3 regions of the Pseudomonas sp. Sample_16 genome follow, and region 2 is predicted to be linked to each of the others. Evidence: predicted binding sites of a transcription regulator. Region 2 holds the regulator's gene; each other region holds the start of a gene.

Region 1 (4,330 bases), on a different contig from region 2:
ACGTCGGCCACGGTCACGGTGATCGAACCGGTCAGGGTGTTGCCCTGCGCCGCCTTGCTGTCACCCTTGGTCGCGCGGTCGCCTTCATAGCTGGCGTCCAGGCTCAAGTCGCCACTGCCGAACGGGTTGTTGGTGTTGGGGGTGGAACCGAACAGCGAGCTCAGGCCGATGCTGGCCTTGCTGTTCTTGCCGATTTGCGAGTTGGCGTTTTTGCTGGCCTGGGTCTTCTCGTTCAGGGTGATGGTGATGATGTCACCAACCCGGAACGCCTTGCGGTCGCTATAGAGGTTCTGCTCGAAACCGGCCTGATAGATCGAACCGTTGTTCGCGGCAGCCGGCAATGGCGTGCGCGGCAACACCGGAGCGTAGTAAGGATCATTGGGCTTGGGTGTCGGACCGACACAGCCGGCGAGCACGGTGATCCCACTCAATGCCAGAACAGAAACGAAGCGATTCATGACCCTTACCTCACGGTGTTGCAGGCGGCCGCATGACCGCCTCATAGACTTGATTACAGATTCTGCGTTACGAACGAGAGCATCTGATCGGCGGTGGAGATCACCTTGGAGTTCATCTCGTAGGCACGCTGAGTGGTGATCATGTTGACCATCTCTTCAACGGTGCTGACGTTGGACGTTTCCAGGGTGTTCTGCAGCGTGGTACCGAAACCGTTCAGGCCCGGTGTGCCGATTTGCGGCGCGCCGCTGGCAGCGGTTTCCAGGAACAGGTTGTTACCCACCGCTTGCAGGCCGGCCGGGTTGATGAAGTCGGCGGTTTGCAGGTTGCCGATCACCTGGGAAGCCGGGTTGCCGGCCACGGTGATGGACACGGTGCCGTCCTTGCCGACGGTGAAGGTCTGGGCATCGTTCGGGATGACAATCGCCGGTTCCAGGGCGAAGCCACTGGCGTTGACGATCTGGCCGTTGGAGTCCAGGTGGAAAGTACCGTCGCGGGTGTAGGACGTGGTGCCGTCCGGCTGCAGGATCTGGAAGAAACCGCGGCCGTCGATGGCCATGTCCAGTGGCTGCTCGGTGGTTTGCAGGCTGCCGGCGTTGAAGTTTTTCTGGGTGCCGACAATGCGCACACCGGTACCCAGTTGCAGGCCCGACGGCAGTTCGCTGTCCTGGGTCGACTGGGCGCCTGGCTGACGCTTGATCTGGTAGAGCAAGTCCTGGAACTCGGCGCGGTCACGTTTGAAACCCGTGGTCGACACGTTCGCCAGGTTGTTGGAAATGGTGGTCAGGTTGGTGTCCTGGGCGGACAGACCGGTTTTGGCAACCCATAGAGCCGGAAGCATTCGATTCTCCTCGTGCGCCTGTTTTACGGCGCGACGTTCTGGTAATTAGCTGATCTGCAAGACCCGAGCCATGGCCTGGTCGTCTTCTTTGGCGGTGTTCATCATCTTGATGTGCAGTTCGAACTGCTTCGACAAGGCCAGCACCGAGGTCATCTCGTCCACGGCGTTGACGTTGCTCGACTCAAGGAAACCGGACACCAGCTTGACGTTGGCATCGGCTTGCGCCGGCTGACCGTCTCTGGTGTGGATCGAACCGTCCAGGCCCTTGGTCATGTTCTTGATGTCCGGATTGACCAGCTTGATGCGATCGACTTCGGCCATCACGCGAGGACCTTCACCCATCGCACGAATGCTGATGGTGCCGTCTTCGCCCACTTCGATCTGCTGCTCGGGCGGCACGGCAATCGGTCCGCCGTTGCCGATCACCGGCATGCCGTTGCCGGCGCGCAAGACGCCAAGTGCATCGACTACCAGGCTACCGGTGCGCACGTAGCTTTCGCCGCCATCGGGATTCTGCACCGCCAGCCAGCCGTTGCCCTGCACGGCGACATCGAGGTCGCGGCCGGTTTCTACCAGCGAGCCGGGAGAAAAGTCGGTGGCCGGGCGTTCGGACATGGCAAACGCACGCGCCGGAAAGCTGTCGCCGAACACCGGCATCGAACGCGCCTGCTCCAGGTCTTTCTGGAAGCCGTTGGTGGAGATGTTCGCGAGGTTGTTGGCATGAGCCTTCTGCGCCAGTGCATTCTGGCTGGCGCCGGTCATTGCCACATAAAGGTACTTGTCCACAATCTTTCCTCTGCCTGCCGGACGTTTGCCGCCCACTGCTGTACTGACGTGGCATAAGCAATTTGCAGACCAACTTGTTTTTGGCGGCGCGAGGCCCGGTAAACAAAGGACTTGAGGGGATTCGGAGGGAGATGGGGGATTTGTACAGAGACGAAAAACCGGCGGTGTCATGCCGCTTCACGGCAACCTTCAGCTTCCGCCACCTGCTCGTACCCACGCTCTGCGTGGGAACGCCTCAATGGACGCTCTGCGTCTGCTCTTGGGACGCGGAGCGTCCCGGGCTGCATTCCCACGCAGAGCGTGGGAACGATCAATCAATGACAGTACTGCGGCCGCTTCGCACCCGAACGGGAGCAAGCTCCCTCGCCACAGGGGCCTGACTTAGGGTCTGATTTATGGGCCTGATTTAGAGGCCTGGCTCATGGGACTGACTCAGGTGCCAGGCTCCTTGCCCACCTCATAATCGCGTAACTTGTTGGCGATGGTGGTGTGCGAAACCCCCAGCCGCTTGCCAAGTTGCCGACTGCTCGGATGTTCGGAGTACAACCGCTCCAGCACCGCTTTTTCGAAGCGCCCGACAATTTCGTCCAGCCCGCCTTCGAGCGAAAAATCGCCAAGCGGCTGACGCACGCCGTAGTCCGGCAACCGAATGTGCTCGGCTTTGACCGTACCGCCGTCGCACAGGGAAACCGCCTGGAACAATACGTTTTCAAGTTGCCGGACGTTGCCCGGCCAGTGGTAATGACTGAGCCTGTCCATGGCCGCTGGCGCCAGTTTCGGCAGCGGGCAACCGATCTGCCGACTCGCCTGATCGAGGAAGTGCTCCACCAGCGGCGTCAGACCGTCGAGGCATTCGCGCAGGGGCGGAATGTGCAGCGACAACACGTTCAAGCGATGATAGAGGTCCTGGCGAAACTCGCCCCGCGCGCACAGTTCGGAGAGATCGACCTGGGTGGCGCAGATCACCCGTACATCCAGATAAACCTCTTCATCACTGCCTACGCGGCGGAAGCAGCCATCCTGCAGAAAGCGCAGCAATTTCACCTGCAGGCGCGGGCTCATTTCCCCGACCCCATCGAGAAACAGCGTACCGCCCGCCGTCAGTTCCAACAGCCCGAGCTTGCCCTCGGCACGCGCACCTTCGAAGGCACCCGGGCCGTAGCCGAACAATTCCGTCTCGGCCATGGACTCCGGCAGACCGGCGCAATTGAGCGCCATCAACGGCGATTGCCCGCGCGGGCTAGCCAAATGACAAGCGCGCGCCAACAGCTCCTTGCCGGTTCCGGTTTCGCCTTCGATCAATAGCGGCGCATCAAGGGGTGCCATGCGCCGCGCTTCGCGCACCACCGCGGCCATGACTTTCGAGCTTTGAAAGATGCTGTCGAAACCACGCAGCTCCTGCTTGCGCACGTTATAGATGCGTTCGCCCACCCGGTCGGCGCGGTGCAGCGTCAATACGGCACCGGCCATGGCTTCGCTGTCGTCATGCTCTGATTGCAGCGGCGCGATGTCGGCCAGGAACACGTCGCCCTTGACCTTGACCCGCAGCCCATTGATTCGCGACTTGTTGGCGCGCACCAGTTCCGGCAAATCGAAGTCCTCGGCATATCGAGACAGCGGAATCCCCGGCACTTCATCGACTCGAACACCAAGCAACTGCGCCGCCGCACGATTGGCCGCGACGATCGAGCCGCCCATGTCGATCGACAGCACTGGAAACTCCAGCGCACCAAGCAGCGCATTGAGCTCCATGTGCCGACGTTCGCTAGGCATCAGGCCTACACGCTTGACGCCAAACACCCCGCCAATCGCTTCGAATTTCGGACGCAAAGCCTGGAACTGAATGTTGATCAGGTTCGGACAGTGCAAGTAGATCGCGTTGCCATGCTCACCACCCACTTCACCGCGAGCGACGTTGATGCCGTACTCCACCAGCAGGTTGAGAATGTCACGCAGGATGCCGATGCGGTTCTGGCAGTGGACTTTGATACGCATATAAAGGCCCGAACAGTGGTGAATGAGGCCCACGGCAAGAATATTTCTGCTGGAGCGCTCAGTTAGTCGTCAAGATTATGTGACAGGTGGAGCGCTTTTCCCACCCACAAATCTCAACACCTGCGCGACAACCTATAAAACGTAACGAAAACTTTACGATATTTGGAGGATTTTCCTACGTACAACGGGGATCACCTGCTGCCATCGCGCAATTCATGGGTTATTTCTGGGTCCATAGCAGCACATAACAAG
Region 2 (15,843 bases):
CAGAACGCATTGATCCTGACTCTCATCACTTACCTGGTCCTGGCGCTGCAACAACGTCTGCGGATGTTCCCGATGTGGCAGCAGAGCCTGGTGATACTGGTGATCTTCGGTCTCGCGCAGTTGGTCCAGTTGTGGCTCAGCGCCCTGACCGGTAACCGTCAGCCAACCTTGGCGCTGGTGTTGCCGGCGCTGGTCAGCGCCTTGCTCTGGCCCTGGATCAGCTTCGGTTTGCGCGGATTGCGTCGACGCTACAAAATCAATTAATTCGCTCAGGCATTAGACAGGGAGAGGTCTTGATGAAACGGTTGTACCTCGCCTCTGGTTCGCCGCGTCGGCGTGAACTGCTTACGCAGATCGGCGTACCGTTTTCCGTCATCAGTGCGGATATCGATGAAACCCCTTTGATCCATGAAACCCCGTCGGCCTATGTCGAGCGCCTGGCGCGCGGCAAGGCCGAGGCCGGGCAGCGTACGGTCGTGTCTGACGAATCGTTCTGTGTGCTCGGCGCCGATACCGCCGTGGTGCTCGACGGAAAAATTCTTGGCAAACCGCTTGATGAAGCCGACGCGTGCGCCATGCTGATGATGTTGTCCGGCAACGAACATCAGGTGCTGACCGCAATTGCCGTGCTTGAAGGCGAGCATTGCGAGTCTCGGGTAATTACCAGCCTGGTGCGTTTTCGCCCGATCACGCGTGACGAGGCCGCGGCCTATTGGGCCAGCGGCGAGCCGCAGGACAAGGCCGGCGGCTACGGCATACAAGGGCTGGGCGCGGTGTTTGTCGCCGGGCTCAATGGAAGTTACTCGGCGGTGGTCGGACTGCCGCTGTGCGAAACCTTCGAGGTGCTCGGCCATTTCGGCATACCCTGTTGGCAAACCCATAACGCGCGTTGAGCGTCGTACTGAACAGATGCGGCCATTACCGTGAACATGCCTGAACGAGACCCTGCCATGAGCGAAGAGATCCTGATCAACATCACGCCGATGGAATCGCGCGTGGCGGTGGTCGAAAACGGTGTCCTGCAAGAGGTTCACGTCGAACGCACGCAAAAGCGCGGGATCGTCGGCAACATCTATAAAGGCAAGGTTGTGCGGGTATTGCCGGGCATGCAGGCGGCATTTGTCGATATCGGCCTGGATCGCGCCGCCTTCATTCATGCATCGGAAATTTCCCTGCGCGAGGGTCCGGCGGTCGAAAGCATCAGTGCGCTGGTGCATGAAGGCCAGAGCCTGGTAGTGCAAGTCACCAAGGATCCGATCGGCTCAAAAGGCGCACGGTTGACCACGCAACTGTCGATCCCTTCGCGCTATCTGGTCTACATGCCGCGCACCGCACATGTCGGCATTTCGCTGAAGATCGAGGATGAAGCCGAGCGCGACCGCCTCAAGCAAGTGGTCACCGATTGCGTTGCCAAAGAGGGCATCAAGGAAGCCGGCGGATTCATCCTGCGTACAGCAGCCGAAGGGGCCGGCGCCGATGAAATCCTCATGGACATCCGCTATCTGCGCAGGCTGTGGGACCAGATCAGCGAGCAAATCAAAACCATCAGCGCACCGAGCGTGATCTACGAAGATCTCGGCCTGGCGTTGCGCACCCTGCGCGATCTGGTGAGCCCCAAGATTGAGAAAATCCGCATCGATTCCCGGGAAACGTTCCAGAAAACCACGCAGTTTGTCGCCGAACTGATGCCGGAGATCGCCGATCGTCTGGAACACTACCCCGGCGAGCGGCCGATTTTCGATCTGTATGGCGTCGAAGACGAAATCCAGAAAGCCCTGGAGCGCAAAGTGCCGCTCAAGTCCGGTGGTTATCTGGTGGTCGACCCGGCGGAAGCCATGAGTACCATCGACGTCAACACCGGCGCGTTTGTCGGTCACCGCAACCTCGAAGAAACCATTTTCAAGACCAACCTCGAAGCGGCGACTGCCATTGCTCGTCAACTGCGTCTGCGCAACCTCGGCGGGATCATCATCATCGACTTCATCGACATGGAAGATGAAGAGCATCAGCGCCAGGTGCTGCGCACGCTGGAGAAGCAGCTCGAACGGGATCACGCCAAGACCAACATCATTGGCATCACCGAGCTTGGCCTGGTGCAGATGACCCGCAAACGCACGCGGGAAAGTCTCGAGCAAGTGCTTTGCGAGCCGTGCACGAGTTGCCAGGGTCGCGGCAAGTTGAAGACTCCGGAAACCGTTTGCTACGAAATTTTCCGCGAAATTCTCCGTGAGGCGCGCGCCTATCAGGCGGAAGGCTATCGTGTATTGGCGAACCAGAAAGTTGTCGACCGCCTGCTCGATGAAGAGTCGGGCAACGTCGCCGAACTCGAAGGTTTCATCGGGCGCACCATCCGTTTTCAGGTGGAAACCATGTACTCCCAGGAACAATACGACGTGGTGTTGCTCTGAGTCGCTGCGTCGTGATTTTTCCACAATGGCTGGCCTCAGCTTTTTGCAAAACATTTGCCATGGGAGCCAACTGACATGGAGCGTCTGACACGCATTTTGGCCGCACTGACCCGCTGGGGTCTGGGCCTGTGCGCGTTGGTTTTGGTGTTGATGGCGTTTTACGTCAGTCTCGGCCGGGAACTGACGCCGCTGGTGGCCGAATACCGCGCCGAAGTCGAAACCAAAGCCAGCGAGGCTTTGGGCATGCCGCTGCAAATTGGCGAGCTGCGGGGCGACTGGAGTGGTTTCGCGCCCATTCTCTCGGCCCACGATGTGACGGTCGGTGACGGCACCAATGCCTTGCATCTGGAAAAGGTGCGCGCGGTGCCGGACCTCTGGGCCAGCCTGATGGCCCGTGAAGTGCGCATAGCCCATCTGGAACTCAACGGCCTGAAGATCAGCCTCAAGGAACGCGAGGACGGGCAGTGGGCGCTGGAGGGCTTGCCGGTCAAGGACGATCAGCCGCTGGACCCCGAGCAAATGCTCAATCGCATGCAAATGATCCAGCGCTTGTCGGTGCTCGACAGCCAGGTCACCTTGCAACCGTTTGCTGAGTCGCCGCTGACCCTGACCTACGTCGGCCTGAGTCTGAAAACCGGTGCGGTTCGCCAGCGACTGGATGCCCGCCTGACGTTGCCGGACGGGCAGCCGGTGGCCATTAACCTGCGCACCCGCATTCGGGCAAGTCAGTGGAAGGACGGCGAAGCGCAGGCTTATGTCAGCCTGCCGCAGAGCGACTGGTCAAAATGGCTTCCCGAACGACTGACCCGACAGTGGAATTTCTCCGAGATCAAGGCCGGTGGCGAGGTGTGGGTCACCTGGGGGCAAGGGACGCTGCAGAGTGCAGCGGTGCGCCTGAATGCGCCGCAACTCAATGGCGCCTATGCCGAGCGTAAACCCGTCAAGATCAGTAACCTGGCGCTCAACGCCTACTTCCAGCGCAACGCCGAAGGCATGATGGTGACCCTGGATTCGCTGGCCATGAACCTTGGTGAACGTCGCTGGGAAACGCATCTGCAGCTCAAGCAAACCGCGGCCTCCGACAAGTCCGAAGAGCTCTGGCACCTGCAAGCCGACCGCCTCGACCTGACTCCGCTGACACCGTTGCTCAATGCCTTGGCGCCCTTGCCTGAAGGTCTGGCTACAGTGGTTGAACGGCTGAAGGTGACCGGAGGGTTGCGCAACGTTCTGATCGATTTGCGCCCTAACGCCACCGACGACAGCAAGTTCAGTTTCGCGGCCAACCTTGAGCAGGTTGGGTTTGATGCCTATCACGGGGCTCCGGCGGCACGAAATGTAACGGGCAGCATCAGCGGTGATCTTGGGCACGGCGAACTGCGCATGGACAGCAAGGATTTCATGCTGCACCTGGACCCGATTTTCGCCAAGCCATGGCAATACATCCAGGCCAACGCCCGCCTGACCTGGAAACTCGACAAAGAGAGTTTCACCCTGATCGCGCCGTACCTGAAGGTGCTGGGTGAGGAGGGCAAGATAGCCGGTGATTTTCTGATTCGCCTGTTTTTCGATGAAACCCGGGAAGATTACATGGATCTGCGGGTCGGCCTGGTGGACGGTGACGGTCGCTATACCGCCAAGTACCTGCCGACTGTCCTCAGCCCGGCGCTGGACGAATGGCTGCGCACGGCGATTCTCAAAGGGGCGGTGGATCAAGGCTTCTTCCAGTATCAAGGTTCGCTCAACCACGGCGCCGCCGAGACCGACCGCAGCATCAGCCTGTTTTTCAAGGTGCACGATGCCGAACTGGCGTTCCAGCCAGGTTGGCCACACGTCAGCAAGGTCACCGGTGATGTGTTCGTTGAAGACAGCGGCGTGCGCATCCTGGCCAGCAAGGGCCAACTGCTCGACACCCGGGTCAGCGACATTTACGTCAATATTCCCCACGTACCCCAGGGGCAGAACAGTCATCTGTTTCTCGACGGTGGGTTCGCCGGCGGGTTGGGCGATGGCCTGAAAATCCTCAAGGAAGCGCCGATCGGCACTGCCGAGACCTTTGCCGGCTGGGAAGGCGAGGGTGATCTGCAAGGCAAGCTGAAGCTGGATATCCCGCTGGCCAAAGGTGAACAGCCGAAAATCCAGGTCGACTTCAAAACCGCCAAGGCTCGCCTGAAACTTCCCGAGCCCCCTCTGGAGCTGACTCAACTCAAAGGCGATTTTCGTTTTGATAGCACCAAGGGGCTAAGCGGGCAGAGCATCACCGCCCGGGCTTTCGATAAACCGGTGAACGCGCAAATTTTTGCCGATGGCCGCGAAGGCAAGCTCAATACCCGGGTCGTGGCCTCGGGGCAGGTTGAAGTGAAGAAACTCACCGAGTGGCTGAGCGTTACCCAACCTTTGCCAGTCAGTGGCGTGATCCCGTATCAGCTGCAACTGACACTGGATGGTGCCGACAGCCAGTTGATGGTCAACTCCAGTCTCAAGGGCGTTGCCGTCGATCTGCCTGCACCTTTCGGCCTGACAGCAGAGGAGGGGCGAGACACGACATTTCGCATGACGTTGCAGGGCGCAGAGCGGCGTTACTGGGTGAACTACGGTCAGCTGGCGAATTTCACCTTTGCCGCACCGACGGGCAACTTTAACAACGGCCGTGGTGAGTTGTTCCTCGGCAACGGCGACGCGGTGTTACCCGGCGCTAAAGGCTTGCGTATTCGCGGAGTGCTGTCGGAGCTGGATGTCGGCCCCTGGCAGGATCTGGTCAATAAATACGCCGGACAGGATCCGGGGGGCAGTGCCAAGCAACTGCTCAGCAGCGCCGACTTCAAGGTCGGCAAGCTCAGCGCGCTCGGCACTACGCTGGATCAGGCTTCTGTGCAATTGACGGGCAAGCCGTCCGCCTGGGCCTTGCAGCTCGACAGCCAGCAGGCCAAGGGCAGTGCCACTATTCCCGATGCGAAAGCCGCGCCGTTGGTGGTCAACTTGCAATACGTGCGTTTGCCGGCACCTGATCCGACGGTACTGGCCGACGAAAACTCCCCGGACCCACTGGCCTCAGTCGATCCGACGAAGATTCCGGCGCTGGATATCACCATCAACCAGTTGTTCCAGGGCAACGACCTGGTCGGCGGCTGGTCATTGAAGATTCGTCCGACGCCTAAAGGCATTGCGTTCAATTCGCTGGACATGGGCCTGAAGGGCATTCTGTTGCAGGGCAGTGGTGGCTGGGAAGGCGTGCCCGGTTCCAGCACAAGCTTTTTCAAGGGCCGGGCCAGCGGCAAGAACCTCGCTGATGTGCTCAAGGGCTGGGGCTTTGCGCCGAGCGTCACCAGCCAGGAATTCCATATGGACGTCGATGGGCGCTGGCCGGGATCGCCAGCATGGCTGGCGACCAAGCGCTTCTCGGGCACGCTGGACGCCTCACTCAAAGAAGGCCAGTTTGTCGAAGTCGAAGGCAGTGCCCAGGCTTTGCGTGTGTTCGGCCTGCTCAACTTCAATTCCATTGGTCGCCGCTTGCGTCTGGACTTCTCCGACCTGTTCGGCAAAGGCTTGAGCTATGACCGGGTCAAAGGCTTGCTGGAGGCAAACAACGGCGTGTACGTCACGCGTGAACCGATCCGCCTGACCGGCCCGTCGAGCACCATCGAGCTTGATGGCACTTTGAACATGGTCGCCGATCAGATCGATGCGAAACTGCTGGTGACCTTGCCGGTGACCAACAACCTGCCGATTGCCGCGCTGATCGTCGGAGCACCGGCCATCGGTGGTGCGCTGTTTCTGATCGACAAGCTGATCGGAGACCGCGTGGCTCGCTTCGCCAGTGTGAAGTACACCGTCAAGGGGCCGTGGAAAGAACCGAAAATCACCTTCGACAAGCCGTTTTGAGTTTCTTTTTTGAAAAGGCGCTCGGCAAATCTATGGAGTAGCATGGCCGCATACGTTTCCAGGAGTGCGCCATGTCTGTAGCGGTGATTCAAATGGTCAGCCAGAGCGATGTGCTGGCCAATCTGGTCCAGGCCCGACGCCTGCTCGAACAGGCTGCGAAGGCTGGGGCTGTGCTTGCCGTGCTGCCGGAAAACTTCGCTGCCATGGGGCGCCGCGACATTGCCGACATCGGCCGCGCCGAGGCCTTGGGCGAAGGCCCGATCCTGCCATGGTTGAAACAGACCGCACGTGACCTCAAGTTATGGATAGTGGCCGGCACTTTGCCGTTGCCGCCGGTGGATCAACCGACGGCCAAGGTGCATGCCTGCTCGCTGCTGGTCGATGATCAAGGCGAAACAGTGGCGCGCTACGACAAACTGCACCTGTTCGACGTCGACGTGGCCGACAATCGTGGCCGTTACCGTGAATCCGATGACTATGCTTATGGCAGTGGCGTTGTGGTGGCGGACACGCCGGTTGGCCGGGTTGGCCTGACAGTCTGTTATGACTTGCGCTTTCCGGAGCTCTACAGCGAATTGCGTGCAGCCGGCGCGGAGCTGATTACCGCTCCATCGGCGTTCACCGCGGTGACCGGCGCGGCGCATTGGGATGTGCTAATTCGCGCACGGGCCATCGAGACACAGTGTTATGTGCTCGCGGCCGCCCAGGGCGGGACGCATCCGGGGCCGCGGGAAACGTTTGGCCATGCTGCCATCATCGACCCGTGGGGCCGGGTGCTGGCGCAACAGGATCAAGGCGAGGCCGTGCTGCTGGCCGAACGCGATAGCAGCGAACAGGCGTCCATCCGGGCGCGGATGCCGGTGTCCAGTCATCGGCGCTTTTTCTCGCAGGGCGCCCAGCGACCTGCCTCAGAACGATGAATTTTAAGGCGTAAAGCATATGAGCGAGTTGTTGTCCTCAGTCAGTGAACATCTCCTGGCGCCTGGCGGCGTAACAATCGAAAGCCTGCAAGGCGTACTCGGCGACCTGGCCGGGCCGGGCATCGATGCCGCCGACCTGTATTTCCAGGGGCAGATATCCGAGTCCTGGGCGCTGGAAGACGGCATCGTCAAGGAAGGCAGTTTCAACCTCGACCAAGGGGTTGGCGTGCGGGCGCAATCGGGAGAGAAAACCGGTTTTGCCTACAGCAACGCGATCACCCTGGAAGCCTTGGGTGCGGCGGCCCGTGCTGCCCGTTCGATTTCCCGGGCGGGACAGAACGGCACCGTGCAAGCGTTCACCACGCAAGATGTCGCTCAGCTGTACGCTCCGGACAATCCGTTGGAAGTGCTGACCCGCGCCGAGAAAGTCGACCTGCTCAAGCGCATCGATGCCGCGACCCGTGCCCTCGACCCGCGTATCCAGCAAGTGACCGTGAGCATGGCGGGGGTCTGGGAGCGGATTCTGGTGGCATCCACCGATGGTGGTCTGGCGGCGGATGTGCGGCCGCTGGTGCGTTTCAACGTCAGCGTGATCGTTGAGCAAAATGGTCGACGCGAGCGCGGCGGCCATGGTGGCGGTGGTCGTACCGATTACCGCTATTTCCTCGCTGAAGACCGCGCCATGGGGTATGCCCGTGAGGCACTGCGTCAGGCGCTGGTGAATCTCGAAGCCATCCCTGCGCCGGCCGGTACGCTGCCGGTGGTGCTCGGCTCCGGTTGGTCCGGCGTGCTGCTGCACGAAGCGGTCGGTCACGGCCTGGAAGGCGATTTCAACCGCAAGGGCAGCTCGGCCTACAGTGGGCGCATGGGCGAGATGGTTGCGTCCAAGCTTTGCACCATTGTCGATGATGGCACCCTGTCGGGGCGCCGCGGATCCTTGAACGTCGACGACGAGGGCACGCCGACCGAATGCACCACGCTGATCGAAAACGGCGTCCTCAAGGGCTACATGCAGGACAAGCTCAACGCGCGTCTGATGGGCGTCGCCCGAACCGGTAACGGTCGCCGCGAATCCTACGCGCACTTGCCGATGCCGCGCATGACCAACACCTACATGCTCGCCGGCGAAAGCGATCCGCAGGAAATCATCGCTTCGGTGAAACGCGGCATCTACTGCGCGAACCTTGGCGGCGGGCAGGTGGATATCACCAGCGGCAAGTTTGTGTTTTCCACCAGCGAGGCGTACCTGATCGAGGACGGCAAGATCACTGCGCCGGTCAAAGGCGCGACCTTGATCGGCAACGGTCCGGAAGCCATGAGTAAAGTGTCGATGGTCGGCAACGATCTGGCGCTGGACAGTGGAGTGGGGACGTGCGGCAAGGATGGGCAGTCGGTGCCGGTAGGTGTCGGCCAGCCAACGCTGAAAATTGATGCGATCACCGTGGGTGGCACGGGCGCATAAGACGTGAAGCTTCGGGTGAGTCGCCTGGCGACTCACCCGGTCAGAGATTCAGCGCAGACCGCGTTGAGTCTCGTCCAGCTCACGGATGTACTTGAAGATTTTACGGCTGGAAGCAGGAGGCTTGTTTTGCGCAACCTCGTGCTGGGCCTGTCGGATCAGGGAACGTAATTGCTGGCGGTCCGCGTCCGGGTAGTCGACGACGAATTTTTCCAGCACGGCATCGTCGCCGGCGATCAGGCGATCGCGCCAACGCTCCAGGTTATGGAAACGTTCGTTGTACTGGCGAGTGGAGGCATCGAGTTGATCGAGCAGAACCAGAATGGCGTCAGTGTCCTGATCGCGCATCAGCTTGCCGATGAACTGAAGATGCCGTTTACGCGCGATGTTCGCGGTGTGCTTGGGCGCATCGGCCAGAGCCCGGCGCAAAGCGTCGGTCAATGGCAGTTTTGCCAGCAAGTCAGGCTTGAGTGTTGTAAGGCGCTCGCCGAGGTCAACCAGAGCATGCAGCTCGCGTTTAACCTGGGATTTGCTTTTTTCTCCCGTATCGAGGGAGTCGTCGTAAGAATCAACCATGGTGGCCGTCCGCAAAGAAACGCCGCCATGATAACCAGTCGGGGGCCGCTTGTCCGGCCCGGTCGCTCGATGACCGTTACCGAAAGCAGAATTTGAGTGGAGAACAGCATGAGTGCAGTTGAAAGCGTCGGCCCACAAGCGTTGCCGGCACTGCAGGAACAAGTCGAGCAGATCATCGCTGAAGCCAAGCGCCAGGGTGCCAGTGCCTGTGAAGTGGCAGTGTCCCTGGAGCAGGGCCTGTCGACCACAGTGCGCCAGCGTGAAGTCGAAACCGTTGAATTCAATCGTGATCAGGGTTTTGGCATCACCTTGTATGTTGGCCAGCGCAAGGGCTCGGCCAGCACTTCGGCGAGTGGCCCGGATGCCATTCGCGAAACCGTCGCGGCGGCGTTGGCCATTGCCAAACACACCTCGGAAGACGAAGCGTCGGGCCTTGCAGATGCTGCTCTGATGGCGCGTGACGTGGAGGACTTCGACCTGTTCCACCAATGGGACATCACCCCGGAACAAGCCATCGAGCAGGCGCTGGCCTGCGAAGCTGCGGCGTTTGCCGCCGATAGCCGGATCAAGAATGCCGACGGCACCACCCTGAGCACGCATCAGGGTTGCCGGGTCTATGGCAACAGCCACGGTTTTGTCGGTGGTTATGCGTCGACCCGCCACAGCCTGAGCTGCGTAATGATTGCCGAGGCCGATGGCCAGATGCAGCGTGATTACTGGTACGACGTGAATCGCCAGGGCAGTTTGCTGGCCGACCCTGTCAGCATCGGCCAGCGTGCCGCGCAGCGAGCGGCGAGCCGCCTGGGTGCGCGTCCGGTGCCGACCTGCGAAGTGCCAGTGCTGTTTTCGGCAGAATTGGCCGGTGGCTTGTTCGGCAGTTTCCTGTCGGCGATTTCCGGCGGCAGCCTGTATCGCAAATCGTCGTTCCTTGAGGGCACCCTCGGCCAGAAGTTGTTCCCGCAATGGCTGACGATCGATGAGCGACCGCACCTGATGCGCGCCATGGGCAGTGCCGCGTTCGATGGCGATGGCTTGGCAACCTACGCCAAGCCGTTCGTCGAAAAGGGCGAATTGGTTTCCTACATCCTCGGCACCTATTCCGGCCGCAAGCTCGGCATGCCGAGCACCGCGAACGCCGGCGGTGTGCACAACCTGTTCGTCACCCATGGCGACGAAGATCAGGCTGCCTTGCTGCGACGCATGGGGCGTGGCTTGTTGGTCACCGAGCTGATGGGCCAGGGCCTGAACATGGTGACGGGCGATTATTCGCGCGGCGCGGCGGGCTACTGGGTCGAGAACGGCGAGATCCAGTTTGCGGTCCAGGAAGTGACCATCGCCGGCAACATGCGCGACATGTTCAAACAGATCGTTGCCGTGGGTAATGACCTGGAGCTGCGCAGCAACATTCGCACCGGTTCGGTGTTGATCGAGCGGATGACAGTCGCCGGTAGCTAACCTCAGCAGCCCATGAAAAAGGCGCGCCACCCATTGGGTGGCGCGCCTTTTTCATGGGCCTGACTCGGCAGAAGCAACCGTGGTCGCGATTTCGCAGTGTCGGTCAACGATAGGCTTGCCGCTTACTCGCCTTCGTCGAAGTAGTTGTTGATCAGTGCGACCAAGGCGTCCAACGCTTCCTGCTCCTGTTCGCCTTCCGTACTCAGGTAGATCCTCGTACCTTTGCCGGCAGCCAGCATCATCATGGCCATGATGCTTTTTCCGTCGACGGTGGTTTGCGGCGTGCGGCCTACCCTGATCGTACAGTCCTTGAACTGACCGGCGACCCCAACGAATTTTGCGGATGCCCGGGCGTGCAGGCCCAGCTTGTTGATGATTTCGATTTCCAGAGCAGGCATCGCGATGTGAATCCTTTAGCTGAGGTCGCGGTGGCGAACCTGGACGTTCTTCAGGGATTGCTGCAGGGTCTTGCCCAAGCGTTCGGTCAGGTAGACGGAGCGGTGATGTCCGCCGGTGCAACCGATGGCAATCGTGACGTAAGCGCGGTTACTGGCCGCAAAGCGCGGTAGCCATTTGAGCAAGTATGTGGAAATGTCCTGGAACATCTCCTCGACATCCGGTTGCGCCGCCAGGTACTCGATCACAGGTTGATCAAGGCCGGACTGCGCGCGCAGCTCCGGCTTCCAGTAGGGGTTGGGCAGGCAGCGCACATCGAACACCAGATCGGCGTCCACCGGCATGCCGCGCTTGAAGCCGAAAGATTCCACCAGGAATGCCGTGCCGGGTTCCGGCTGGTTCAGCAGGCGCAGCTTGATCGTATCGCGCAGCTGATACAGGTTCAGGTTGGTGGTATTTACCTTGAGATCGGCAAGGTCGGCAATTGGCCCGAGCAGGCTGGTTTCATCACTGATGGCCTCGGCCAACGAGCGATTGGCGCTGCTCAATGGGTGGCGACGACGGGTTTCGGAAAAGCGTTTGAGCAAGGTTTCTTCGTCGGCATCCAGGTACAGGACATCGCACTGGATATGCCGGCTGCGGACTTCTTCGAGCAGTTCGGGGAACCGCGACAGGTGACTCGGCAAGTTACGCGCGTCGATGGATACGGCAACCAGTGGTTGCACCAGTTCGGTATGGATCAATGCGCGCTCGGCCAACTCGGGCAGCAACCCGGCAGGCAGGTTGTCGATGCAGTAATAGCCATTGTCCTCAAGCACATCGAGGGCAGTACTTTTACCTGAGCCGGAGCGTCCGCTGACGATGATCAAGCGCATGATTAATGACCGTTTTGCTCGTCCAGGACTACCTGATACAAGGCTTCATTGCTCGGCGCGCTGCGCAGTTTTTCACGCACTTCCTTGCGGTCGAGCATGCTGGCGATCTGGCGTAAAAGTTCCAGGTGCGCATCGGTAGCGGCTTCCGGGACCAGCAGAACGAACAGCAGGTCAACCGGTGCGCCGTCGATGGCATCGAAATCGATAGGGGCATCAAGGTGCATCAAGGCACTGATGGGTGAATGACAGCCCTTGAGGCGACAGTGGGGGATGGCGATACCGTTGCCAAAACCGGTTGAACCGAGTTTTTCACGGGCGACCAGGCTCTCGAAGACATCCTGCATGGCCAGATCCGGCACTTCGCGATGGATGAGGTTGGCAATTTGCTCGAGGGCTTTCTTTTTACTGCCGCCCGGCACGTTCACCAGGGAACGGCCGGGGGTCAGGATGCTTTCAAGTCGGATCATGGGTAGGGAGTGTTAACGACCGGTCGCGCCCTGGAGGAGGCTCTGGGTCTTTTCCTTATGCTTTTTGAGTTGTTTATCCAGCTTGTCGGTCAATGCGTCGATCGCCGCGTACATATCGGTATGCTCCGCGTTGGCGACCACTTCATTGCCGGGAATATGCAACGTGGCTTCGATTTTCTGCTTAAGCTTTTCGACTGTCATCGTGACCTGCACGTTGGTGATCTTGTCGAAATGTCGCTCCAGTCGTTCGAGTTTTTCGCCGATGTAGGTGCGAAGAGGTTCGGTCACTTCCAGTTGGTGTCCACTGATGTTGACTTGCATACAGCTTCTCCTTCGTTGCCAGTGCATAAAGCGGCAGACCCGATGATCTGCCACTGGAACGCTGTGGCGTGGCTCTACATCAACCGCTTGCGTTCGCTCGAAGGCGCGATCCCGAGGGATTCGCGGTACTTGGCGACGGTGCGGCGAGCCACCTGAATGCCTTGTGCCTCCAGTAAACCAGCGATCTTGCTGTCACTCAACGGCTTTTTCTGATTTTCCGCGGCAACCAGTTTTTTGATGATCGCGCGGATCGCCGTAGACGAGCATTCGCCGCCTTCGGAGGTGCTGACGTGGCTGGAAAAAAAGTATTTCAGCTCATAAATGCCCCGGGGGGTATGCATGAATTTTTGCGTGGTCACCCGGGAGATCGTCGATTCGTGCATGCCGACCGCTTCGGCGATGTCATGCAACACCAGCGGTTTCATGGCTTCGTCGCCGTACTCCAGAAAGCCGCGCTGATGCTCGACGATCTGGGTGGCAACTTTCATCAGGGTTTCGTTGCGGCTTTGCAGGCTCTTGATGAACCAGCGAGCCTCCTGCAACTGATTGCGCATGAAGGTGTTGTCGGCGCTGGTGTCGGCGCGGCGCACAAAACCGGCGTACTGGGCGTTGACCCGCAGCCGTGGTACCGACTCCTGATTGAGCTCTACCAGCCAGCGCTCATTGTCCTTGCGCACGATGACGTCGGGGACGACATACTCGGCCTCGGTGGACTCGATTTGCGAGCCCGGACGCGGGTTGAGGCTCTGGACCAGTTCGATCACCTGGCGCAGCTCATCTTCCTTGAGCTTCATGCGGCGCATCAGCTGGCTGTAGTCACGGCTGCCGAGCAGGTCGATGTAGTCTGTGACCAGACGCTTGGCTTCGGCCAGCCACGGAGTCTTGGCGGGCAACTGGCGCAGTTGCAGCAACAGGCATTCGCCAAGGTTGCGCGCGCCGATACCGGCCGGCTCGAATTGCTGGATGCGGTGCAGGACGGCTTCGATTTCGTCCAGCTCGATATCCAGTTCCGGATCGAACGCTTCCAGGATTTCCTCGAGCGTCTCGTCCAGATAGCCCTGATTGTTGATGCAATCGATCAAGGTCACGGCAATCAGGCGATCGGTGTCGGACATCGGCGCCAGGTTCAGTTGCCACAACAGATGGCTTTGCAGACTCTCGCCGGCCGAGGTGCGGGTGGTGAAATCCCACTCGTCGTCATCGTTGCTCGGCAGGCTGCTGGCGCTGGTCTGGTAGACATCTTCCCAAGCGGTGTCGACCGGCAGCTCGTTGGGGATGCGCTCGTTCCAGTCGCCTTCCTCGAGGTTGTCCACCGTCGGGGCGCTTTCCTGATACGAGGGTTCCTGAATCTCGGTGTTGGGCTTCTGTTCGACGTTGTCGGCCAGAGGGTCGGAATTGTCGAAATCCTCACCATCTTCCTGGCGTTCGAGCATCGGATTGGACTCCAGGGCCTCCTGGATTTCCTGTTGCAGGTCCAGGGTCGACAATTGGAGCAGGCGGATGGCCTGTTGCAGCTGCGGTGTCATCGTCAGCTGCTGGCCCATTCTCAAGACTAGCGATGGTTTCATGGCAGGGGCTTAACACCTTATTCGCCGGCGCACATGCGCCATCCACTACAGGGCGCCGAAGCGCCAAACATAAGCAAATTATATGCCTGAAACTGAAGTGTTTGCCTAGACCGCTGTAACAATAAAAACTGGTTGATTTTTACTGTTTGTCGCGAACTGTACCGCCATGAGCTTCAGTGCTTACAGGCGGAACTCGTGGCCCAGATACACTTCCTTGACCAGATCGTTGGCCAGGATGGTGTCGGAGTCACCTTCGGCGATCAGTTGGCCATCGTTGACGATGTAGGCGGTTTCACAGATATCCAGTGTTTCACGGACGTTGTGGTCGGTGATCAGCACGCCAATGCCCTTGGCCTTGAGGTGATGAATGATCTGCTTGATATCGCCTACCGAAATCGGGTCCACGCCGGCGAAAGGTTCGTCGAGGAGAATGAATTTCGGGTTGGTGGCCAATGCCCGGGCGATTTCCACGCGACGACGCTCACCACCGGACAGGCTCATGCCGAGGTTGTCGCGGATGTGGCTGATGTGGAATTCCTGCAGCAGGCTTTCCAGTTCCTTGCGTCGGCCAGCCTTGTCGAGTTCCTTGCGGGTCTCGAGAATCGCCATGATGTTATCGGCGACCGAGAGTTTGCGGAAGATCGACGCTTCCTGCGGCAGATAGCCGATACCCGCCTTGGCACGACCATGCATCGGCTGGTGGCTGACGTCCAGGTCGTCGATCAGTACGCGACCCTGATCGGCCTGTACCAGGCCGACGATCATGTAGAAGCAGGTGGTCTTGCCGGCGCCGTTGGGGCCAAGCAGGCCGACGATCTGACCGCTGTCGATGGACAGGCTGACGTCACGCACGACCTGGCGGCTCTTGTAGCTCTTGGCCAGATGCTGAGCTTTCAGAGTTGCCATTACTGGGCCTTTTGCTCGTCGGTTTTCTTTTTCGGCTGGATCACCATGTCGACGCGCGGACGCGACTCGGTCACCTTGCTACCCGTGGCGCGACCGGCGCTGGCCAGTTTCTTCTGGGTGTCGTAGACGATTTTCTCGCCCTGGGTGACGTTGTTGTCCTTGTCGATGACTTTGGCGCGGTCGATCAGGACCACGCGATTTTGCGAGGCGTGGTACTGGATGGTTACGCCGTAGCCCTGCACGGGTTTGGTGTCGCCCGCGGTCTGCAGTTGCTCGAAGTAGGCCAGGTTGCCCACCGATGTCACCACGTCGATGTCGCCATTCGGAGCGCGGGTCATGGTCACTTTGTTGCCGGTGACCTTCATCGAACCCTGGGTGATGATGACATCGCCCGTGTAGGTGGCAATACCGTTCTTGTCGTCCAGTTGGGCGTCGTCGGCCTGGATGCGAATAGGCTGCTGTTGATCGTCCGGCAGAGCCCAGGCGCTCACGCTTCCCAGTGCAGCGCTCAGACTGAGCAAAATAGGGAGGGTTTTAACGAGCCTCATACTGTCCTCTTACGTTCGATAGCAGGTGTATCCTGCTTTCTTTCAAATACGCTTTCATTCCCTTG
Region 3 (11,496 bases), on a different contig from region 2:
GCTATCATCTGCGCGCCATGAGGGTCGTGCAGTTGATCTTCTTTGTGTGTTTGTCTTTCGGCTTTTCTTCTTAATCTGCCTGGAAATCTTCGATGCTGTCGTATCACCAAAAGAGTTTTCTGATCGTCGATGATTTCTCGGATTTCCGCAGTTCCGTCAGGTCCATGTTGCGGGAGTTGGGTGTCAAGGATGTGGACACAGCGGACACTGGCGAACAGGCGCTGAAAATGTGTTCGCAGAAATCCTACGATTTCATCTTGCAGGATTTTCATCTGGGCGATGGCAAGAAGAATGGTCAGCAAGTGCTCGAAGACTTGATGATCGAGAAGCTGATCAGCCATGAAAGCGTGTTCGTCATGGTCACCGCCGAGACCAGTCAGGCCATGGTACTCAGCGCGTTGGAACACGAACCCGATGCTTACCTGACCAAGCCCTTCAACCGTTCCGGCCTGGCCCAACGCCTGGAGCGCCTTGAGCAGCGCAAGACGTTACTCAAGCCCATTCTTCAGGCGCTCGACCGTGGTAAACCGGTTGAAGTGCTTAACGCTTGCATCGCCCTGTGCAAGCAGGACATTCGCTATTCGCCGTTATGTCTGCGTTACCGCGCCGATGCGCTGCGTGACCTCAATCAGAATGAGGCGCTGGAGCGGCTCTACGACAGCATCATCGCGGACCGACCTTTGCCTTGGGCGTTCGCCGGGCTTGGCAAGTTGCTGTTCAAGCGTGGTCAGGTAGCACAGGCCAAAGGTGTCTACGAAAAAGCATTGAAAGTGTTTCCGATGATGCCGGCACTTTATGATGGCATGGCCGATGTATTGGTCGCCGAAGGCGACACCAGGGCTGCCCAGAAAGTACTGGAAGAAGCCATCCGCCTCTCGCCTTTGGCCGTCCGCCGCCAAGCGCAGTTAGGCAAGCTGGCCATGACCAACGAAGATTTTGATACGGCCTCCAAAGCCTATCGCCAGGCTGTTGCTCAGGGTGCGCAGTCCCGCTTCAAGGATGCGGAAAGTAACCTCGGGCTGGCCCATGCCTTGATCAGCAAAGGTAGCGAAAAAGGTCTGGATACTCGTACCCGACTGGAAATCAACACAACGCTAAGTGCCGTGGCCAAGGAGAACCCGTCCGACCCAGGCCTGCAAATCCGTGCACGGCTGATGAAGGCGACCAGTCTGTTACTCAATGATGCCGAAACCGCGGAAAAGCTCACGGAGCAGGCGATGATGCGCCTTGATGGCATGGAGCAATTCATGAGTGCCGAGGCGGCGTTGCTGGTTGCCAAGCAATTGCAAATGCTCGGTCAAGCCAGCGCAGGGGCGTCGATGTTGAAAAACTGCGCAGAGATCTACGGTGACGACCCGACGGTCATGAAGGGCATCGCCAAGCTGACCGATGACCCGACAATTCTCAATTCCGGTAACGCGGCTGCCGACCTTAATCGCCAGGGCGTACGCGTGTACAAGACTGGCAATCTGGTGGAAGCCCGTGAGGTGTTTCGTAAGGCCCTGGCGCTGCAGCCGAAGAACATCAGTATCGCGCTGAACCTGGCACAGGCGCTGCTGCATGGCACTGATACCGCTGTGGCGTCGGCCGAACTCGAAGAATGTCGCACTTGCCTGAAGATGGTTGGATTGATGCCCGACTCCGACGCTCGTTATCCGCGATATCAGAAGCTCAAAAGCAAGGCGTTTGGCGAATGAACGACAACTCGCAATCCCTCGATTTCTCTACCGTGATCGCGTCCACCGTGCACGACATGAAAAACTCGTTGGCCATGTTGATGCAGGCCCACAGTCAATGGCTGGCGGGATTGCCAGAGCCGACGCGGCATACACCGGAACAAGGGGTGATCGAGTTCGAGTTCGCTCACCTCAACGGTATGCTCGTGCAACTGCTGGGCTTGTACAAGCTGGGCGTCAACCAGATGCCATTGCAACCGGCCTACCACGAACTGGATGACTTCATCGAAGCGCAGCTGGCGTGTCATCAGGATGTGTTCGTCAGTCGTGGTATCGCCGCGACGTTTGAAGTCGATCCCCTGAGCCCATTGGGTTTCTTCGACCGTGAATTGATCGCTTCAGTACTGGCCAATGCGATCAACAATGCCATTCGTTATGCGCGTCATGCGGTTCTGGTCAGTGTCAGCGACGAGGCGGGGCAACTGGTACTGACGGTCAACGACGATGGTGACGGTTATCCTGAAGAGATGATTGAACGTCAGGCGGATTACGTACAGGGCATCAATCAGAGCAGTGGCAGTACGGGCCTTGGATTGTATTTCGCCGGCCGGATTGCGGCTTTGCATCAGCGCAATGGTGTCGGCGGGCGTACCGAAATCGGCAACGGCGGCCCATTGGGTGGCGGTGTGTTCAGTATTTATTTGCCCTGATTTTTTCTGCCGCAAAGCTTTTTGTTGGGCGTTGCTTGATATTCCGAACACGTGAAGCCTATTTTGTACGGGTCGCCGTTCGCGGCTCGCACAATAACAAGGATTGCGTCATGACAACCGATGGCCTGGCCTCACTCGCGCAGCGATTGACGGGCATTGACGAGATTGAATGTGTTACGCCGGATCTGAATGGCGTACCGCGGGGCAAAGTGATGACCGCGGACGGTTTCCTCGAGGGGCGGCGTCTGCAGTTGGCGCGGGGCGTACTGTTGCAATGCATCATGGGCGGATATCCGCCAGCACGATTTTATGGCAGCGATGACGGTGACCTTGCGCTCGTTCCAGATGCGAGGCAGATCCACCGTTTACCCTGGAGCAAGCAGCCGCGTGCGTTGGCCATCTGTGATGCGGATGAGCTGACCGGGGAAAGCTCCAACCTGTCGACTCGCGGTCAACTCAAGGCTGTTATCGCGCGTTACTCCGAGCTTGGCCTGGCGCCGGTGGTGGCGACCGAACTCGAATTCTTTGTCTTCGCCCCCAACCCCGACCCTGGGCAGCCGTTCCAACCGCCGGTGGGCCTGGATGGTCGTCGCGAAGACGGTCATTCGGCATTCAGTGTGAGTTCCAACAGCGGCTTGCGGCCGTTTTTCAACGAGGTGTATGAGTGCATGGCGGCGCTGGGGTTGCCGCGCGATACGTTCATGCATGAGATGGGTGTCAGCCAGTTCGAGATCAACCTGCTGCACGGTGATCCGCTGTTGTTGGCGGACCAGACTTTCCTGTTCAAGCATCTGCTCAAGGAAGTTGCGCTCAAGCACCATCTGACGGTGGTCTGCATGGCCAAACCTCTGGCGCATACCCCTGGCAGTTCGATGCATATTCACCAGAGCATTGTCGAAATCGACACCGGGCGGAACGTGTTCAGTGATGACGCCGGGCAACCGACGGCGATCTTCCGGCAATTCATTGCCGGGCAACAAGCGGGCATGGCGGATTTCACAGCGTTGTTTGCACCGAACGTCAACTCGTACCAGCGCTTGTGCCATCCTTTTGCATCGCCGAACAATGCTTGCTGGTCCCATGACAACCGGGCAGCGGGTTTGCGCATTCCGGCCAGTTCACCTGCTGCTCGTCGGGTTGAAAACCGCTTGCCCGGAGCTGACGCCAACCCTTATCTGGCGATTGCCGCCAGCCTTGCAGCGGGCTTGCATGGCATTGAACACAAACTCGAGCCGAGCGAGCCGATCCAGGGTGAATTCGAAGTACCGGATAATCTTTCATTGCCGTGTACCTTGCATGCAGCTCTCGAACGTCTGAAGCGTAGTCACTTGGCGAAGGAACTGTTCGGCAAGGAGTTCATCGAAGGCTACATCGCTTCGAAGACCATGGAGTTGACCAGCTTCTTTGATGAAATTACTCCCTGGGAGCGCCGTGTGCTGGCCGCCCAGGCCTGACGTATCGCTGCTGCCGGGCTGTCGTTCTGACCGCCCGGTATTTACTGCAAGGAGCCGCTCGGAACGCCGATGCGCCAAATCTGGAAATCCTTTCGAGCGCTGTATTTCGCCTCGCTGATGATGTTGATCGGCTCAGGCCTGTTGAGTACTTACCTGGCATTGCGCCTGGCTGCCGATCATGTCGACAGCCTTTGGGTCGGTGCGCTGATGGCTGCCAACTATTTCGGCCTGGTGCTGGGCGGCAAGATCGGCCATCGGCTGATTGCCCGGGTCGGACATATTCGAGCCTATTCAGCCTGTGCCGGGATCGTCGGTGCGGCGGTGCTGGGCCATGGTCTGGTCAACTGGCTGCCTGCGTGGCTGTTCCTGCGGGTGATCGTCGGCCTGGGCATGATGTGTCAGTACATGGTGATTGAAAGCTGGCTCAACGAGCAGGCCGAAGCCAAGCAGCGCGGGCTGGTGTTCAGCGGCTACATGATCGCCTCTTACCTTGGGTTGGTGCTCGGTCAGCTGATTCTGGTCATGCACCCGGGGCTCGGGCTTGAGCTGCTGATGCTGGTAGCGTTGTGCTTCACATTGTGTCTTGTGCCGGTGGCTCTGACGCGACGCATTCACCCTGCGCCTTTGCATCCTGCACCGATGGAACCCCGGTTCTTTATCAAACGCGTGCCGCAATCCTTGAGTACGGTACTGGGGGCGGGCTTGATCGTAGGTTCGTTCTACGGTCTGGCCCCGTTGTATGCCTCGCAGCAAGGGTTGTCCACCGAGCAGGTGGGTCTGTTCATGGGTAGCTGCATTTTTGCCGGGTTGTTGGTGCAATGGCCGTTGGGCTGGTTATCCGATCGCTATGACCGGGCGCTGTTGATCCGCAGTTTCGCGTTTTGTCTGGCACTGGCTGCTCTGCCACTGGCGATTTTGCCGCAGGTACCGCTGGAGATTCTGTTTGTCGCCGGTTTTGTCTGTTCGCTGGTGCAGTTCTGCTTGTACCCATTGGCAGTCGCGTTCTCCAATGACCACGTCGAAGGTGATCGCCGGGTGTCCCTGACGGCGATGTTGCTCGTGACCTACGGTGTTGGCGCGAGTATCGGACCCCTGGTTGCAGGCGTGCTGATGAAGCTGTTCGGCAGCCAAATGCTTTATGCATTTTTCAGTTTCTTTGCGCTGGTGCTGGTGTGGCGTATTCGTCCGAAAGCGGTCACCAATTTGCATCAAGTGGAAGATGCGCCGCTGCATCACGTGGCAATGCCGGACAACATGACAAGTTCACCGCTGGTGGCCTGCCTCGATCCGCGTGTTGATGAGCAAGTCGTGCAGGATCAAATGCAGAATCCGATTCCGTCCGAGCCGACGACCGAATCGGTGACACCGGCCGATGCCCCGCCAGAAGATCCGGATGAGGGCAGGGAACAGAGTTTCACTGAAGCCAGGCCTTAACATTCAGCCAAAAAAAACGGGCAGTCACCGCAAGGGGCTGCCCGTTTTTTTATGGGTGTGTCCTGTCAGAAATCGTCTTTGTCGAAGCGCCGTGCTTCGCGTTGCAGCTGATAGACAAAGCGCTCGACTTGCCGTTGCACCAGCCCGCTCATGTTATGGAAGCGTACGCCGGCGAAGGTCGTGGAGATTCTTTCTTCGAAGTGCAGGTAGCGCAGTTCGACCGGCGCAGTCATCTTGCCGAAGGGCAGGGCAGCCGAGAAGCGGTCATAGACCTGGCCCAGTTGCAGGCTCTCTGTGATGTCTCCGTCAAAGCGCAGCTTGCAGCCGGTGGCGGAAATGTCCAGCAGCTTGCCGTTGATGGCCGCCTTGAGTTTTTCACCGTCCAGGTCGACGTTGACCAGTTGTGCCAGCTTCAATGCCGCGCGAAAGGCATTGCGACGCTGGTGGTAGACCACTTCATCAGGCAGAGTGCCGCGGTAGCAACGACCGCCACCGGATTCGTCGATGGTCAGCGGGCCATTGCTTTCCCAGGCGATGCGCACGCCGTCGTGAAAGCCTTCAACCTTGAAGGGTTCGCCAGCCAGCAGAAAGCGTTCGCCGTCACGGGGAATCATTTCGTCCAGGGCAATCATGTTGCTTTCACGGTCGATGTCCACCAGATAGCTCTGGAAGCGCTGGCTGCGCTCATGGAACGTGATGATCAGCGGGTCATGACTTTCTTGCAGTTGGCGCAGGTTGCCGGAGATTTCCAGGGGCGTGCTGAGCACCTTGGGTGGCTGCGGAGCATCTTCCGCATTTAAGGCATTGGACACGGTTAATCAATCTCCAGACAAATTTTGACTACGGCTAGCCAGCATTTTGCCAGCATGTTTCGCGTCTTGATAGAGCGCGCTCATCGACAGGTCAAGCCTGACTGAGCGGACGCGGTTTCACAAGCTTGGAAAATGTTCCGCTGGCATCGTAGAGCGCTGGAGGTTCGCCGCCGGTAAGGATTTTCAGCTGGGTGGCCGTGGCAACCTGCTGGACGACGATCGACTGACCGTTGTTGGCATTGGCGGCCTGGCATTGGGATAGAAGATCGGTGAGGACATCGCTTTGAGAAAGCAATGCTTCGCCAACGCTGGACTGGCTGGCCAATTGCTCAAGGCCGCTACGGTTGGTTGGCAAATTGAGACTGGCGAGAATTTCGCTGCGCTTGCGGCCATGCTGTTCCAGCAGAATGATCAATGCCTGCTTCTGCGCCAGGATGCCTTCAAGCAGGACCATGTCGCGACCATGCAAGGCAAGGGATTCAGTGCGCAGTAACTCCAGCAATTGTTGCGCTGGAGCAAAATCGTCGGTGATCAGTTGCAGTAAATTAGTGTCGTGCATGGCTGGCCTTGGGTTTTAAGCGTCCAAAAGCCTCGCGCCGGCCCGTGGCCTAGCGCTGGGCTTCGAAGTTGAGCAGTTTGCTGGCTACACGGTTGCTGTCGACTTTGTAGCTGCCATCGGCAATCGCTGCTTTCAACTCGGCCACCCGGGCTTTGTCGACAGCGGGCTGATCGCGCAGCGTATCAGTGACCTTTTGCAACTGTTGAGCCTCATTGCTGAGATGTACCGATTCCCCGCTCGTGACGGTGCTGGCCTGTTCGGCCGGGGTATTCAGCGGCGCGGATTTGCCGGCATCGGCGGTTTCCTTGGCAACGCTGGTACGTGTACTGCCCGTGAGTGACGAGGAGCTGTTCAAACGGCTGAAATCGATGACCATGATAAAAAACCTCTGGGAATTTGGACGCTTGCCATGTTTTCGGCCATACCCCGAAAAACTTTAGGCTCATTTGAAAAATGAGCTTGCGCGCGCCAGCGCTTGCCCCGCACAGGACACAGTTTAGGGAACGGCCCCGCTTAGCGCCACAGGCAGACCGCCTACATGGACACCTCGACCTGCCCCGGCGCGATGACTTGCGCCTTGATCACTCGATTGGAATTGAGGTTCTTCACCCTGATTTGTTCGCTCAAGCCACCGTTGGCCAGTGCTTCACCGGGCATGCGCACGCTGAGCGTACCACTGCGGGCGGTAATCACCACCTGATCGCCTTTGCGAATGACTTCTGCCTGTTCGATGTGCACGAGGCTGATGACCTGGTCATTGACCATTGGTCGGGTCAGTCTCTGCCCGATGGCCTGATCCACGGAGGTCAAATAGCCCTGGGTGAGCAGGCTGACATCGCGCTCTCGCAGCGTGATGTCAGCGGGTTCGACAATACCGGCGCGGCGCAGGGGCCGAGTGGTTGTCACAACGTCGCGAAACAGGCGGACTTGAGCGGGTACGAACACTGTCCACGGGGATGAACCCTCGCAGCGAACCTTTACCGTTACCCGACCCAACGGCTTGGCCGGACTCTCCAGCGTGGCTGTCAATTCCTTGTCACACATCGGCATGCGCAGGCGTGGGTCGAGTTGGTTGACCTGGATCTCGTAGCGACCTTCGGTTTGACTGGTTGCCAGATAGTCCTCTACGGTGAACTCAAGAAAGCCCTGAGTGACGCCGATAAGCATGTCAGGCAAGGTAACTGCGTCAGCAAGGGCAGGGCTGCCAGCGTGGCACAGGCAAGCAGCCGCCAACACACCGAGCCATTGGCGGAGCGGTGTGGTCAGGCGTCGGAAAAATGTCGGTTCTGTGTTCATGGAAAGATAAAAAGCAAGCGCCGTGCCGTTTAGAGATGAATGTGCGTCGCAACAACACTTAGCGTTGGTGTAGGAGTCTGGGCATGGCTGGTGTAATGGATTCGGTGAACCAGCGCACGCAACTGGTGGGGCAGAATCGCCTTGAGCTGTTGTTGTTCCGTCTCGACGGCCAGCAGCTTTACGGGATCAACGTGTTCAAGGTTCGGGAGGTGCTGCAATGCCCCCAACTGACGCTGATGCCTAAATCCAGTCCTGTCGTGTGCGGTGTGGCAAATATTCGGGGGGCGACCATTCCGATCCTCGATCTGGCAATGGCGACCGGCTCCGGTGCTTTGAAGGACAAGAACAATCCCTTCGTGATCATCACGGAGTACAACACCAAGACCCAGGGCTTCCTGGTGCGATCGGTGGAACGCATCGTCAACATGAACTGGGAGGAGATTCATCCGCCACCCAAGGGAACGGGGCGCGATCACTACCTGACAGCCGTGACGCGGGTCGACAATCAGTTGGTGGAAATCATCGACGTCGAAAAAGTGCTGGCGGAAGTGGCACCGACACCGGAAGCGATTTCGGTCGGCGTGGTGGATGTGGAGACCCAGCACAAGGCGCTTTCATTGCGCGTGCTGACGGTCGATGACTCGTCGGTGGCACGCAAGCAGGTGACGCGTTGCCTGCAGACGGTGGGCGTGGAAGTGGTGGCGTTGAACGACGGTCGGCAAGCGCTTGATTACCTGCGCAAGCTGGCCGACGAGGGGAAGAAGCCGGAAGAAGAGTTCCTGATGATGATTTCCGACATCGAGATGCCGGAGATGGACGGGTACACGCTGACGGCCGAGATACGCAACGACCCTCGCATGCAAAAGCTTCATATCATCCTGCATACTTCGTTGTCGGGTGTGTTCAATCAGGCGATGGTCAAGAAAGTCGGTGCCGATGACTTTCTGGCCAAGTTCCGTCCTGATGACCTGGCATCCCGGGTAGTTGACCGGATCAAAGCAGCAGACATTAGCTAGGGGCGTTCGGCCCCCGGCAGTCAACACGATTTAAGAGGCGGCAGCATTGTCTACGGGTAATTTGGATTTCGAACAGTTCCGGGTATTCCTGGAAAAAGCCTGTGGCATTTTGCTCGGTGAAAACAAGCAGTACCTGGTCTCGAGCCGTCTCAACAAACTGATGGAGCAGCAGGGCATCAAGTCGTTGGGTGAGCTTGTTCAGCGCATGCAGACCCAGCCGCGCAGCGGTTTGCGCGAACAGGTTGTGGACGCCATGACCACCAACGAAACCCTGTGGTTTCGTGACACCTATCCGTTTGAGGTGTTGAAGAACAAGGTGCTGCCCGAGGCGATCAAGGCCAGTCCGGGCCAGCGTCTGCGGATCTGGTCGGCAGCCTGTTCGTCGGGGCAGGAACCGTATTCGCTGTCGATGTCCATCGACGAGTTCGAGCGGGTCAATATGGGCCAATTGAGGATGGGCGTGCAGATTGTTGCTACCGATCTGTCCGGCACCATGCTCAACAACTGCAAGACCGGCGAGTACGACAGCCTGGCCATTGGTCGCGGTCTCTCACCTGAGCGGCTGCAGCGATACTTCGACCCGAAAGGGCCGGGACGCTGGGTGATCAAGGCGCCGATCAAGAGCCGGGTTGAATTTCGCTCGTTCAACCTGCTGGACAGCTACGCAAGCCTGGGCAAGTTCGACATCGTGTTTTGCCGCAACGTGTTGATCTACTTCTCTGCTGAAGTGAAGAAGGACATCCTGTTGCGCATTCACAGTACGTTGAAGCCGGGCGGCTATCTGTTCCTCGGCGCTTCCGAGGCGCTGAACGGATTGCCGGATCATTACCAGATGGTCCAGTGCAGCCCGGGGATCATTTACCAGGCGAAATGATGCGAAGCAGCAGACTTAAAAACGGGAGTCCTCAGGGGCTCCCTTTTTTATGCCTGCCGTTTTCCATTACCCAGGGAGCGTGTTGCGTGGTGCAAGCGGCAGAAAAGCGGCATTCAGCGGAAACCGGTTGCCGCTTTTCTGGCATTGCCGCTTTGCCACTGCGCGCAAAGCCCCGGTTTACGGGCTTTTTTGAATTGGCATGACGCTTGCTATGTCCATCCTACGAAAAATCAGGTCACCCGAAGGTTTCCCGACATGAGCATCAGCTTCGATAAAGCGCTCGGCATTCATGAAAAGGCTTTGGGCTTCCGCGCGCAGCGTGCCGAAGTCCTGGCCAACAACATCGCCAACGCCGACACCCCGAACTACAAGGCGCGGGATCTGGAATTCTCGAAAGTGCTCGAGGCTCAGAACGATAAAGCCAAGAACGGCACATTCGCCTTGAACATGACCAACAGCCGACACATCGAAGCCGAAGGCCTGGGCAATGGCGACGAGTCGCTGATGTACCGCACGCCGATGCAACCTTCGATCGACCAGAACACCGTGGACGCCCAACTGGAACAGTCGAACTACGCGGAAAACTCCGTCAACTTCCAGGCCAGCTTCACCCTGCTCAACAGCAAATTCAAAGGGCTGGTGTCAGCCCTGCGCGGAGAATAAGCCATGTCTCTATCCAGTGTTTTCAACATTGCCGGTAGCGGCATGAGTGCCCAGACCACTCGCTTGAACACCGTCGCTTCGAACATCGCCAACGCCGAAACGGTTTCATCGAGCATCGACCAGACCTACCGTGCGCGTCATCCGGTGTTCGCCACCATGTTCCAGGGCGGCCAGAGCGGCGGCAGCGATTCGCTGTTCCAGAACCAGGACGCCGCGGGTCAAGGCGTTCAGGTGCTGGGCGTGGTCGAAGACCAGAGCAACCTCGAGGCGCGCTACGAGCCGAATCATCCGGCCGCCGACGCCAAGGGTTACGTCTACTACCCGAACGTCAACGTGGTGGAAGAAATGGCCGACATGATTTCCGCTAGCCGTTCGTTCCAGACCAACGCTGAAATGATGAACACCGCCAAAACCATGATGCAGAAAGTCCTGACCCTCGGTCAGTGATAAGGGGCGACTCAGATGAGTGTTTCCGATTCCACCGGTGGTTTGTCACTCAACGACATCCTGGCCAACTCCTCGATCAAGACCAACAAGGACACTGATGCCCTGGCGTCGGCGGCCAATAGTGCCACCGGTAAAAAGGCCCTGGGCAAGGATGCGTTCCTGCAACTGCTGGTGACTCAGCTGAAAAACCAGAACCCGCTGGAGCCGCAGGGCAATGGCGAGTTCGTTGCACAACTGGCGCAGTTCAGCAGCCTGGAAGGCATCACCACACTCAACGATACCGTGAGCGGCATTGCCGGCACTTTCGGTTCGTCCCAGGCATTGCAGGCGTCCTCCCTGGTCGGCCGTTCGGTCATCGCGCCGGGCGACAAGGCGGTGGTCGACACCACCAAAGGCATGACCGGTTCGGTCGTCCTGCCGCAGTCGGTGGCGCAAGCCGAGGTGAAGGTTACCGACAAGGACGGCAAAGTCATTCGCACCATTACCTTGGCTGACCAGAACGCGGGCAATGCCAGCTTCACCTGGGATGGCAAGGATGATGCCGGCAACGTGGCG

Evidence for each region. Region 2 encodes sigma-54, which starts transcription at its own class of promoters, with help from an activator protein. Its sites were predicted from a motif close to ANTGGCATNNANNTTGCTNT; they were not measured.
Region 1: a site for sigma-54 is predicted at 2,138-2,157, ahead of D8U69_RS20515 (flagellar basal body rod protein FlgF). Genes of this name have one in related genera too.
Region 3: a site for sigma-54 is predicted at 10,025-10,044, ahead of flgB (flagellar basal body rod protein FlgB). Genes of this name have one in related genera too.

What each region holds. Positions count from the first base shown of each region.
Region 1 covers NZ_RCOB01000155.1:400-4,729, forward strand. Annotated here, with positions in the region: gene flgH (flagellar basal body L-ring protein FlgH) at 1-458, opposite strand, end outside; gene flgG (flagellar basal-body rod protein FlgG) at 512-1,297, opposite strand; gene D8U69_RS20515 (flagellar basal body rod protein FlgF) at 1,343-2,083, opposite strand; gene D8U69_RS20525 (sigma-54-dependent transcriptional regulator) at 2,516-4,078, opposite strand.
Region 2 covers NZ_RCOB01000168.1:124,709-140,551, reverse strand. Annotated here, with positions in the region: gene mreD (rod shape-determining protein MreD) at 1-264, shown strand, start outside; gene D8U69_RS22120 (Maf family protein) at 297-893, shown strand; gene rng (ribonuclease G) at 951-2,408, shown strand; gene D8U69_RS22110 (YhdP family protein) at 2,484-6,287, shown strand; gene D8U69_RS22105 (carbon-nitrogen hydrolase family protein) at 6,359-7,207, shown strand; gene tldD (metalloprotease TldD) at 7,227-8,669, shown strand; gene yjgA (ribosome biogenesis factor YjgA) at 8,718-9,242, opposite strand; gene pmbA (metalloprotease PmbA) at 9,351-10,697, shown strand; gene D8U69_RS22085 (HPr family phosphocarrier protein) at 10,820-11,095, opposite strand; gene rapZ (RNase adapter RapZ) at 11,111-11,968, opposite strand; gene ptsN (PTS IIA-like nitrogen regulatory protein PtsN) at 11,971-12,435, opposite strand; gene raiA (ribosome-associated translation inhibitor RaiA) at 12,448-12,756, opposite strand; gene D8U69_RS22065 (RNA polymerase factor sigma-54) at 12,831-14,324, opposite strand; gene lptB (LPS export ABC transporter ATP-binding protein) at 14,505-15,230, opposite strand; gene lptA (lipopolysaccharide transport periplasmic protein LptA) at 15,230-15,778, opposite strand; gene lptC (LPS export ABC transporter periplasmic protein LptC) at 15,765-15,843, opposite strand, start outside.
Region 3 covers NZ_RCOB01000023.1:1,654-13,149, reverse strand. Annotated here, with positions in the region: gene D8U69_RS03010 (tetratricopeptide repeat-containing response regulator) at 93-1,697, shown strand; gene D8U69_RS03005 (HAMP domain-containing sensor histidine kinase) at 1,694-2,386, shown strand; gene D8U69_RS03000 (glutamine synthetase family protein) at 2,599-3,840, shown strand; gene D8U69_RS02995 (MFS transporter) at 3,910-5,274, shown strand; gene D8U69_RS02990 (flagellar brake protein) at 5,340-6,086, opposite strand; gene D8U69_RS02985 (flagellar protein FlgN) at 6,178-6,645, opposite strand; gene flgM (flagellar biosynthesis anti-sigma factor FlgM) at 6,695-7,021, opposite strand; gene flgA (flagellar basal body P-ring formation chaperone FlgA) at 7,180-7,941, opposite strand; gene D8U69_RS02970 (chemotaxis protein CheV) at 8,025-8,957, shown strand; gene cheR (protein-glutamate O-methyltransferase CheR) at 9,004-9,831, shown strand; gene flgB (flagellar basal body rod protein FlgB) at 10,087-10,494, shown strand; gene flgC (flagellar basal body rod protein FlgC) at 10,498-10,941, shown strand; gene flgD (flagellar hook assembly protein FlgD) at 10,957-11,496, shown strand, end outside.